DNA from 2 places in the Paenibacillus sp. FSL P4-0338 genome. Region 1 is predicted to be linked to the other one. Evidence: riboswitches for the same ligand, from Rfam matches in the RefSeq annotation. Region 1 holds a riboswitch; the other holds the start of a gene.

Region 1 (6,123 bases):
TCGCCGTTCACCGCCGGGGCGCAGAGAGTCTCCACCTCGCTCAAGATCGACGACCGGCGCGACAAGACCTCCACCAGCCGCAGCAAGCTGGAATCCGTGGAGCGTAAGCTTCAGGGAGAGTAACCACTATAGTATCTAATCAGAATTAACCGATAAGGAGCGGATTCTTCATGACAGAAGCAGCACAGCAGATCGGAATTCAAATGTATACACTGCGTGACCAGACGGAACGCGATTTCCTCGGTACACTGGGCAAGGTGGCAGAGATGGGATACCAGGCAGTGGAATTCGCCGGTTATTTCGGTGTATCTGCAGGGGAACTGCGCCGTAAGCTGGATGAACTTGGCCTGGCTGCCCCTTCGGCGCATGTAGGTCTGGACTTCAGCAGTCTGGATAAGATGGAACAGGCATTAGCCAAAGAGATTGAATATGGTGTAGAGCTCGGACTGCAATATATGATCACCCCATCGGCACCGCTTCCGCAGAACCCTTCCATAGAGGATGTAACAAGAATCATTCCATTCCTGGAGAAGGCTTCCGCGATGGTCCGGGCGGCAGGGATGCAGTACGGTTATCACAACCATGATTATGAATTCGCAGAGGTTGACGGCAAGGCGGTCATCGATATCTGGCTGGAGCGGATTCCTGCGGAGCAGATGCTGGCAGAGTTCGATCTGGGCTGGGTACACAGAGGCGGAGCCAACCCGGCTCAATATGTTTCAAGGTACGCCGGACGTGTTCCGCTGGTCCACATTAAGGATTTCGGAGCCAACCAGGAGGAGACCGATCTCGGAAAAGGAGAGGTGGATTTCCAGAGCGTCTTCGAGATCGCGGAGCAGAGTGGAATTCTCTATTATATTGTGGAGCAAGAGGCCTATGAGGTATCCTCCCTTGCAAGCGCTAAGCTCGCGCTGGATTATTTCCGCGGGCTGGGGCTGATGCACGGCTGAGGACACAGCCGCCAGAGGAAAAAGGGGTTGCGTTTTCCGCTGGAAGAGTTATAATGTTTTTTGTTTGGCAGACTTCAGAGTCTGTAAGCTGGTGTAGCTCAGGGGTAGAGCAACGCACTCGTAATGCGTAGGCCGGGGGTTCAATTCCCTTCACCAGCATTCTTATGAATTAAGCTTAACGCGGCCTTCCGGTTCAGGGGACCGCGTTTTTTAATGGCGCACGGCCGAATGTATGCGAAAAACAGCATACATTATGCTCGTACGCAGCTAATTTTTTTTTTCATAGATGGCCTTAGTAATTCTGAGTAAAAGGTATTCAACAGAGGAGGCGAGCTACAACTATGAAATGCCTGACCATTCGCCAGCCGTGGGCCACGTTAATTGCGCTGGGAGAAAAACAAATCGAAACCCGGACCTGGCGGACCGCCCACCGGGGGGAGTTAGCTATTCATGCCGGGATGCAGGTAAATAAAGCGATCTGCCGGACGGAGCCGTTCCAGTCGTTGCTTGCACGTCACGGCTACACTGCGGACAATCTGCCAACCGGCAAGATCATTGCAGTCAGCCGCATTGCGGATTGCTGTGAAATGACACCGGGGCTTGCGCAGCAAGGCTGGCCGGGTGGAAATGAATATGTATTCGGCAATTATGCCGAAGGAAGGTATGCCTGGAAGCTGGAGGAGGTTGTTCCGCTGGTACATCCCATACCTGCCAAGGGACGTCTGGGGTTCTGGGAATATCCTGTGCTGGAAGAGGAATTGTGAATTTCCTGACGATATTTTGAAGAAAAATTGCTCCGGATTGGCTGCCGGCTGGTATAATTGGGATATTCGGCGGGAAATCTTCCTATATATAAGGATAGTTGTGCTCTGAGGCGGTCTACCGCTGGAGAGGGGCAGGAATGCCGGGAAGGGGCGTATGCATAATAGATGGGAAGCCTTCTAATTGCATGGCTTTGTATGCTTTGTTTGTTTCTTGCGTTCAGGGATCAGGTCAGCCGTAGAATCTTGTACCCGGTAGCTGTGGTGGTTATATGCGGCACGTTGGGGTATTGGACGTTGTTAATGTAATTGCATCCGGGTGATCATTTAATGCAGAAGTCTGCCGCTTGCGGCAGGCTTCTTTGTTATCCTTGCTTCGGGCCGCCCTGCGCCGTCTTCTCCATACCCAGATACCTGTGCATATGCAGAGTGGCCTGGGCGGCAATCACGTCATCCAGCAGCAGCATCCGCTCGTGATAACCCCTGCAGACGAATTTGGCTTCAACACCCGCCTCCAGCCGATTCTGTTCATAGACCCTCAGACCACGGGCGCGCATCCCGGCACGGACCTCCCGCAGATCGGCAGAAACGGCATGGACTGCCCTCTGGATGACCTCCAGATAAGGCGCAGGCGTGCGAAGCTCTGAGGATATAGCAGAAGCATCGCGCTCGAAGGCGGATAGAATAAGCGGCAGCAAAATATAGGATTTGACCAGCAGGTTATCCTGGCTCTCTGCTCTATGCATCCCTCTCAACCCCTCAAAGAGAACGTATATTCGCATTGTAACTCATCCTTCAAAAAATAATCAATGGGTTTTATAAATTAACTCAAATAATGTGACATTTTTCACAATAAAATCAAATGAATTATTTTATATTAAAATTGAAATATTAAAGATTGAAAAATAAATCAGCTCAAAGGAGAATGGCAATGAGTCATGAAGGAAGTCTCCGCCGTGGTTTAGTATTCGGGATCATTCTAAGTGTTCCGCTCTGGGTATCAATGATTGGCTGGATTCAGCTGTTTGGGTCCGCCTAGGCGACATTTTATTCAAAATATATGAATTCTATTAGCAGGTGTCGTCCTTATGGGCGGCACTTTTTTTCGGGGCTAAGATTCCCATAAATAGGGGGGATTACATTGAACAGAAGCGAAATGGGAGGGGAGATGGGCTTCGGGTGATAAAAATAGGACAAATGCATCAAATTTTAATAATATAAATTGATATAATTATAGAAAAGCGGGATAAACGGCTACAGCCAATTCTCTGATTTCTCGACTTTTTTCGTCAATAGATAAAAAAGAGACTCGTCCCTTAACCCTTATGGTACAAGGGATCAAAGAGGAACCTTCGCAAAAAATAATTTCAAAAAATATACTGGGAATGGATTGACAACAGGGTGGGGGAGCGGATAAACTAAAATAGTACAAAAGTAACAAATGTCATAGACTCAACAACGAATTTACATAAGCAAATCTCAATTTCATACCGAAATCATGTACAAACGCAAACCGTATCGAAAGAACGGGACGCAAAGTCAGGAATCTACTGTCTCTAAAGTTGAGGCTAGGGTCGTCCGGCCGCCGTGAAGCTAACCCTTCGTGGCGGTCTTTTTGTTGTTATAGTTGCGTGACAGATTCATAGAATAGTAACTAGGAGGTGTGGACTATTGAAAAAAAGAGTGCGTAAAACAGCCGCCATCATTATGGCTGGCCTATTGACCTTATCCAGTGCTTTTACGTGGGGGACGGATGTTAGAGCAGCTTCAGGGGTGCCGTATACGCCAACACCGGTTTTAGGAGTCGCAGGGAATTTTAATGCTTTTATCCTCGGGGATTTTGCACAGAGCAATGATCAGATTGAGGGCCGCCTGGCAGCGGCAGGGAACATTACCCTCTCCGGAGGTTACGGAGTAGCAAGAGCATACAGTGGTGCTGCGCCGACGGATGTACTTGTGGCCGGTAAGAATTTTGTACATTCAGGCAGTGGAGAGATCTATGGAAATGTGGTATTTGGGGATAGCTTTACAGCCAATGAGCCTGGTGTCAACATTAGAGGCGGGAAGAAAAATGCCAGCCCGATTGATTTTGCAGCCGAGCGGGAGTTTCTAATCTCGCGTTCCACAGAGTATGGGGCCTTGGCCGACACGAATGAGATTGGCAATAATCATTATGGACAGCTTACGATAAATGCACCAGATCGCTTCAATGTGGTTCATCTGGATGCCGCGACACTGGCGAGTACGAATTATATTCAGTTCAACATTGCCCAGAACGCTACGCTGATTATTAATATAAGCGGGCCTACAGTCAATGTGCCGAGCTTTTCAATGAAGGACGGCAGAGCCAGTCAAGTATTGTTCAACTTTTACGAAGCCTCTGAGGTGAATATCGCTTATACCTCATTCTACGGGACGATCCTCGCACCTAGAGCGGATGTTCATTATGCCGGAGCAGAGCTTTACGGGACCCTGATTGCAAAATCTTTTCGCGGCGGGGTTGAGATGCACCTTGGGATGTACGAGGGAGAGGGGCCGCCGCCGAGTCCGACGCCGACCGCAACGCCGACCCCTAGTCCATCACCGACACCAACTGTGAAGCCTACACCGACGGTAACGCCGACACCGACTGTGAAGCCAACACCGACGGTAACACCAACACCGACAGTAAAACCAACACCGACGGTAACGCCGACACCGACTGTGAAGCCTACACCAACGGTAACGCCAACACCGACAGTGAAGCCTACACCGACCATAAAACCGTCACCTACACCTGTGTGCACTCCAACTCCAAAGCCGACACCAACCGTGAAGCCGACGCCAACGCCGACTGTGAAGCCGACGCCAACACCGACAGTGAAGCCGACGCCAACACCAACCGTGAAGCCAACGCCAACACCAACCGTGAAGCCAACGCCAACACCAACCGTGAAGCCGACGCCAACACCAACCGTGAAGCCAACGCCAACACCAACCGTGAAGCCGACGCCAACGCCGACAGTGAAGCCAACGCCGACAGTGAAGCCGACGCCAACACCAACCGTGAAGCCGACGCCAACACCAACCGTGAAGCCGACGCCAACGCCGACAGTGAAGCCAACGCCGACAGTGAAGCCGACGCCAACACCAACCGTGAAGCCGACGCCAACACCAACCGTGAAGCCAACGCCGACAGTGAAGCCGACGCCAACACCGACAGTGAAGCCGACGCCAACGCCGACAGTGAAGCCGACGCCAACACCAACCGTGAAGCCAACGCCAACACCGACAGTGAAGCCAACACCAACGCCAACAGCGGTGCCAACACCAACGCCAACAGCGGTGCCAACACCAACGCCAACAGCGGTGCCAACACCAACGCCAACAGCGGTGCCAACACCAACGCCAACGGCAGAGCCAACACCAACGCCAACAGCGGTACCGACACCAACGCCAACAGCGGTGCCAACACCAACGCCAACAGCGGTGCCAACACCAACACCAACGGCAGTACCGACACCAACGCCAACAGCGGTGCCAACACCAACGCCAACAGCGGTACCGACACCAACGCCAACAGTGGTACCGACACCAACGCCGACAGAAGTGCCGACACCAACGCCGACGGTAGAGCCGACACCAACGCCGACAGTTGAGCCGACACCAACACCGACAGCAGTGCCGACACCAACACCAACGGTAGAACCGACACCAACGCCGACAGCAGTGCCGACACCAACGCCGACGGTAGAGCCGACACCAACGCCGACACCGACACCGACACCGACGCCAACGCCGACACCAACACCGACGGTAGAACCAACGCCGACACCGACACCAACACCGACGGTAGAACCAACGCCGACGCCAACGCCGACACCAACACCGACGGTAGAACCAACGCCGACACCGACACCAACACCGACGGTAGAACCAACGCCGACGCCAACGCCGACACCAACACCGACGGTAGAACCAACGCCGACACCGACACCAACACCGACGGTAGAACCAACGCCGACGCCGACACCAACACCGACGGTAGAACCAACGCCGACGCCGACGCCGACACCAACACCGACGGTGGAACCAACACCGACACCAACACCGACGGTAGAACCAACACCGACGGTAGAACCAACGCCGACACCGACACCAACACCGACGGTAGAACCAACGCCGACGCCAACGCCGACACCGACACCAACACCGACGGTAGAACCAACGCCGACGCCGACACCAACACCGACGGTGGAACCAACACCGACACCAACACCGACGGTAGAACCAACGCCGACACCGACGCCGACACCAACACCGACGGTAGAACCAACGCCGACACCGACGCCGACACCAACACCGACGGTAGAACCAACGCCGACACCGACGCCGACACCAACACCGACGGTAGAACCAACGCCGACACCGAC
Region 2 (6,123 bases), 200 kb from region 1:
CTTCCGATACGGCTACCTTGTTACGACTTCACCCCAATCATCTACCCCACCTTCGGCGGCTGGCTCCCTTGCGGGTTACCCCACCGACTTCGGGTGTTGTAAACTCTCGTGGTGTGACGGGCGGTGTGTACAAGACCCGGGAACGTATTCACCGCGGCATGCTGATCCGCGATTACTAGCAATTCCGACTTCATGCAGGCGAGTTGCAGCCTGCAATCCGAACTGAGACCGGCTTTGCTGGGATTGGCTCCACCTCGCGGCTTCGCTTCCCGTTGTACCGGCCATTGTAGTACGTGTGTAGCCCAGGTCATAAGGGGCATGATGATTTGACGTCATCCCCACCTTCCTCCGGTTTGTCACCGGCAGTCACTCTAGAGTGCCCAGCTTAACCTGCTGGCAACTAAAGTCAAGGGTTGCGCTCGTTGCGGGACTTAACCCAACATCTCACGACACGAGCTGACGACAACCATGCACCACCTGTCTCAACTTTCCCCGAAGGGCACCTGATGCATCTCTGCTTCGTTAGTTGGATGTCAAGACCTGGTAAGGTTCTTCGCGTTGCTTCGAATTAAACCACATACTCCACTGCTTGTGCGGGTCCCCGTCAATTCCTTTGAGTTTCAGTCTTGCGACCGTACTCCCCAGGCGGAGTGCTTACTGTGTTAACTTCGGCACCAAGGGTATCGAAACCCCTAACACCTAGCACTCATCGTTTACGGCGTGGACTACCAGGGTATCTAATCCTGTTTGCTCCCCACGCTTTCGCGCCTCAGCGTCAGTTACAGCCCAGAAAGTCGCCTTCGCCACTGGTGTTCCTCCACATATCTACGCATTTCACCGCTACACGTGGAATTCCACTTTCCTCTTCTGTACTCAAGTCACCCAGTTTCCAGTGCGACCTCAGGTTGAGCCCAAGGTTTAAACACCAGACTTAAATAACCGCCTGCGCGCGCTTTACGCCCAATAATTCCGGACAACGCTTGCCCCCTACGTATTACCGCGGCTGCTGGCACGTAGTTAGCCGGGGCTTTCTTCTCAGGTACCGTCACTCCGGCAGCAGTTACTCTACCGGACGTTCTTCCCTGGCAACAGAGCTTTACGATCCGAAAACCTTCATCACTCACGCGGCGTTGCTCCGTCAGGCTTGCGCCCATTGCGGAAGATTCCCTACTGCTGCCTCCCGTAGGAGTCTGGGCCGTGTCTCAGTCCCAGTGTGGCCGTTCACCCTCTCAGGTCGGCTACGCATCGTCGCCTTGGTGGGCCATTACCCCACCAACTAGCTAATGCGCCGCAGGCCCATCCCCAAGCAGCAGATTGCTCCGCCTTTCATTCTCTCCTCAGGAGAAAAAAGAAATTATCCGGTATTAGCTACCGTTTCCGGTAGTTATCCCAGGCTTGAGGGCAGGTTGCCTACGTGTTACTCACCCGTCCGCCGCTAAGTCTGAAAGGAAGCAAGCTTCCTTTCAGACTCCGCTCGACTTGCATGTATTAGGCACGCCGCCAGCGTTCGTCCTGAGCCAGGATCAAACTCTCCAAATTGGTATTTAGAAAGAGCGATTGCTCATTTTGAAACATCTGACGAGAATTTACATTCTCTAATTTGGATCTCACCGAAGTGATCTCCGATACTCACTCGTTGTTCAGTTTTCAAAGATCAAGCTCGTTATCAGCGCCGCTTACCGCGTCACCAGCAACTCTTATAATATATCACGTTCATCCGAGCAATGCAAGCTTTATTTTTGAAATTACTTATTTAAGTAATTCTCATTTCCTTTGCCGCTCCAACAACGCTTACTTATAATAACCTATCCTTCTATTAAAAAGCAACCTTTATATAAATAAAAATAACCCGCTTAATGATTAAGCGGGTTATTCTCAGGTAATGCTATAGTTCACAGCTATTCTTAGTAGAATTTCGCTGCAGTGTATTTGCTTGCTGCTTTGACCAGTTCTGTTGATACTGTGTTCTTGCCCAGACCTGCATCTACTGTAGTATCAATCGTTACCCATTTGCCATTTAGGAACACTTCGTTCCAGGCATGGTATGAAGTTACATAGCTTGTATTTCCCATAACCAATTTGGTTGGAATACCTTCACTGCGGAGCATAGTAGCGAACAAGGATGCGTAATCGTAGCAGATCCCTTTGTTGGTAGCCAGCGTGTTATCGTTGTTCGGAATATAATCTGTGCTTACGCTGTTAGCCAGAGAGTAGTCATATTTCACGTTAGCTACGATGTAATTGTAGATAGCCTTAACTTTGTCTGCATCTGTGGTCAGACCCTTTGTAAGCTGGGCTGCCTTTTGAACGGATTTATCGGAAGAACTCCACTTAACATTCTGTACAGAGCTCAAATATACGGCATTCACATTGCTCATTGAAAGAGAGACAGTCTCGGAAGATAGCACTTTGTATTTGTTGCCCGTAGTATTCTCAAGAACGGATACCTTGTAAGAGCCGTTTCCTTGTTGCAGCGGGAACGTCTCGTTCGGCTTGGAGGTGTATAAGTTGTAAGTATAGCTGTTATTGTCCTTGGTAATCATGAGCTTCATCTTCTTGTCCTTAGGAACATCGTACGAAACCCCGATAACCCCTTGATCAAGTTGTCCAACATTTAACCAGCTTGAATCTGCATTAGCAGCTTGAGCAGTGCCTGTCTGCACGGAAGTGACGATTACAAAAAGTGTAATTAGCATTAAATAAAACTTTTTCATGGATAAAACCCCTTTCGGTAGCTGGCTGCCATCCATGACGGGAAGGCCCTTTAGCTTTGCGTCCCTACCTTTCGATAGGTTTGCCGTTATCGTATAAGCTTTATCTGTCCAATCTACTACCACATAATGACAGATTCTGAATTAAAACAAACAAAAAAAGCCTCTTCATTCGGTAGCTGGCTGCCATCCATGACGGGAAGGCCCTCTAGCTTTGCGTCCCTACCTTTCGATAGGTTTGCCGTTATCGTGCATTAGCTTTTGATAGTTCTATTTTACCATACACATCTCTATTAGCAAGACCCAAATTGCTAGATTCCACCACAAATATACTAAAATTTTATGTTTTTTCGACCTTTATCGCCTTGTTCTGATAGATTCAGGTGAGCTTCGCATGAATGATGAGTCTGTGGGTCGGGTTGACAAGCGGATCACAGGTAATGAGGGTCAGAATCTTATCATTATCATTTCCCTTCAGTACCGAAATATCGGTAGGCTCTACAATAGATACATCATATACAACATACTTGTATTCCTGGCCGCTTGTAATAACAGTAATGGTGTCCCCATTACCGACCTCATCTAGTCTGTTGAACAGCCGCCCTGCCGTTCTTGAGCGGTGTGCCGCAATTGCTGCATTGCCTACCGCGCCAATCGGAGCTGTCTCCTTCATATGCGCCGCAGCATGCTTCATATTGGTCTTGGTGGCGCCCTCCAGAACAGGCAGCTTCAGATCGATTTTGTCGATTTCAATAATGGCAGTGATCTTCCCTCCAACTTCAATCTCGGGCGCTGCAGTGGGCACCGGCTCTTCCGCACCAGACTCTTCCGCGAGCAGCTGGGTGACTTCCGCATAAGGCTTGCTCAGATCCTGGCTGGCAGGAGCCGTAGCCGAAGGAACGATTTCACTATAAGCCTGTTCGGCCTCTTCCAGCAGCTTCTGCTGTTGACGGTCCTCGTACCATTCGCTTCCTTTGGGGTAGAGCATAATCAGGACCCCGGCAAGTATAATCAAATAGGATAACTTCCGCATGACAATCGCCTCCGCAATATAGAATAACTGCAGCCCCGCAGGATACGGGGAATATATACTGTCTCTTTAGAATACCCATTTCCGGCTTCCAAAGAAATTAATGATCACTGTTATGAAGGTAACCAGCACCTTGGCCAGTAGCACCTGTATCCCCAGCCGGTCAGTCAGAAGATGAATCAGCAGCACCGAAATGCCCAGTACCAGCAGATTCAGCACAATAAATCTCACCAGCTGCATCCGGTCAAAGCCGCCATTCCCGCCTCTGTCCCTTCCCTTAAAGGTCACCTTCTTATTCCAGAAAAAGCTGTTGGCCGTCCCGGCGCTGTAGGAAATAATCTGTGCGGGGGTGTTAAGCATCCCCAGGGAATGCAGCAGGGTAAATACCGCAAAATCTATGAATGTATTAAGCAGGCCCACCGCATTAAATTTCAGAAACTGGATCATGCCTGCGCGCCAAGCCTTATCTTGCATAATCGCTTTCCTTCCGGGTGTCTTCAGCCTCTGTCTCCGGGTAGCCTCTGGTCTCGCTTACGATATAGAGTGGTCTATCCTTCGATTCGTCATAGATCCGTCCGATGTATTCCCCAATGACGCCCAGCAGCATCAGCACAATGCCGTTAAACAGCAGGTTAACTCCCACAATGGATGCCCAGCCCGGCACGGTCCAGGAGGTGAAAACCTTCTGGAATAAAACCAGGAACAGGTAAATGAAGCTGGAGAAGGACAGGAAGAAGCCGACATAGGAGGCGATTTTGAGCGGCTTATGCGAGAAGGAGGTGATTCCGTCGAGCGCAAAGCGGATCATTTTTTTGAGCGGATATTTTGTCTCCCCGGCGAAGCGTTCCTCCCGCACATATTCCACCATGGTCTGCCGGAAGCCAACCCAGCTCACCAGCCCCCGCACATAACGGTTCTTCTCCTTCAGGCCGCGCAGCACATCGCAGACCTTACGGTCGATCAGCCGGAAGTCCCCGGTATCTGTGGGAATCTCCACACTGGTCATGCTGCTGAGCAGACGGTAAAAGATTTTGGCTGTCACCTTCTTGAAGAAGGTCTCTCCGTGGCGCTTCAGCCGCTTGGCATAGACTACCTCATAGCCTTCCTTCCACTTGGCGATCATCTGCAGGATGACCTCCGGCGGGTCCTGGAGATCTGCGTCAATCACCACAACAGCCTGACCTTCAGCATAATCCATGCCCGCTGTAATCGCCACCTGGTGGCCGAAGTTACGGGAGAAGTCAATCAGCTTGACATGCTCATCCGCATTACTGATTCCGCGTATAATCTCAGCCGTACGGTCCCGGCTGCCGTCATTGACGAACACGAGCTCATAGGTATCCCCGCACTCATCCATTACTTTTTTGAGCCGCTCGTAGGTTACCTGAATGACTTCCTCCTCATTATACATGGGGACAATTACACTATATCTGGCCTTCACAAGGGTTCCTCCTAAATTTATTGTAAGCCACAGCTTCCTTGATGCACCTCATCAACATCAGCTTTGAACAAATATACGGCTCTTACAGCTCCCCTCCTAGAATACCCAGGAAGGGAACCAGCGAAGTACTTGAATGATATAACTGCTGTTCACCTGCATGCCGGACAATACCGGATAGAACATTACAAACAGGATGGCTGCGGCCGCAACATAGGCGTACCGCAGGTATCTGGCACCCTGGAACCTGCTGTCAAGCAGCTTCAGGATGTACACAATGGATAGAATCATAAACGGCACCATCGCAAAGTAATGGTACAGGAACGTCTCACGCGGCACAAGCATCCAGGGAACATATTGTGAGAAGAAGCCGATCCAGATCATGTACAGGTTCTTGTCCCGGCGCTTCACAGTGAACCATACGGCAGCCAGCATCGCGAAGATTCCTGTCCACCAGATCAGCGGATTGCCCATCGTTACTATGCTGCTCGTCTTGCCTGCGGGTAAGCCTTCGCCGCCGCTGAAGAACCACACAGGACGCTTCATGAACGGCCACTCCCACCAGGAGGAGGCGAACGGATGTGTTGCTACAAGCTGGCTGTGATAGTTGTACATATTCTTCTGGGCATCAATCAGCCCCTTAACGGTGAAGCCCTCTGCCGACGCAGACAGTGAAGGAATGAAGGACAAACTATATACGATCCCTGGAATGACAATGAAGAATCCTATACAGCTAGCCAAGGTGATCACTGTATTCTTCCAGAAGGACTGATCTGCAGTCCTGCAGGCGGCTTTGAGCTCCTGCCCGCTCAGCTTGCCTTCAGACAATAGACGTCCGGCAGCCTTGTATTCTCTGTAGCGTTCAAAGAGTACCAGCGCAAGCATAATAGCAAGTCCCGCGCCACCGTAAATCACGATCCACTTCGAAGCAACCCCGATGCCGA

Evidence for each region. Region 1 has a riboswitch for cyclic di-GMP ahead of MKZ07_RS26010 (choice-of-anchor A family protein). Riboswitches for the same ligand answer to the same signal wherever they lie in the genome.
Region 2: another riboswitch for cyclic di-GMP. It lies ahead of MKZ07_RS26835 (transglutaminase-like domain-containing protein); the one in region 1 lies ahead of MKZ07_RS26010 (choice-of-anchor A family protein).

Annotation. Positions count from the first base shown of each region.
Region 1 is NZ_JBBOCG010000002.1:443,419-449,541, forward strand. It holds gene MKZ07_RS25985 (MTH1187 family thiamine-binding protein) at 1-123, shown strand, start outside; gene MKZ07_RS25990 (sugar phosphate isomerase/epimerase family protein) at 171-950, shown strand; tRNA gene MKZ07_RS25995 (tRNA-Thr) at 1,038-1,109, shown strand; gene MKZ07_RS26000 (ASCH domain-containing protein) at 1,292-1,714, shown strand; gene MKZ07_RS26005 (hypothetical protein) at 2,077-2,457, opposite strand; cyclic di-GMP riboswitch class I at 3,209-3,301, shown strand; gene MKZ07_RS26010 (choice-of-anchor A family protein) at 3,383-6,123, shown strand, end outside.
Region 2 is NZ_JBBOCG010000002.1:640,328-646,450, reverse strand. It holds rRNA gene MKZ07_RS26840 (16S ribosomal RNA) at 1-1,539, opposite strand, end outside; gene MKZ07_RS26835 (transglutaminase-like domain-containing protein) at 1,905-2,714, opposite strand; cyclic di-GMP riboswitch class I at 2,728-2,809, opposite strand; cyclic di-GMP riboswitch class I at 2,883-2,964, opposite strand; gene MKZ07_RS26830 (class D sortase) at 3,091-3,744, opposite strand; gene MKZ07_RS26825 (GtrA family protein) at 3,811-4,215, opposite strand; gene MKZ07_RS26820 (glycosyltransferase family 2 protein) at 4,205-5,182, opposite strand; gene MKZ07_RS26815 (phospholipid carrier-dependent glycosyltransferase) at 5,279-6,123, opposite strand, start outside.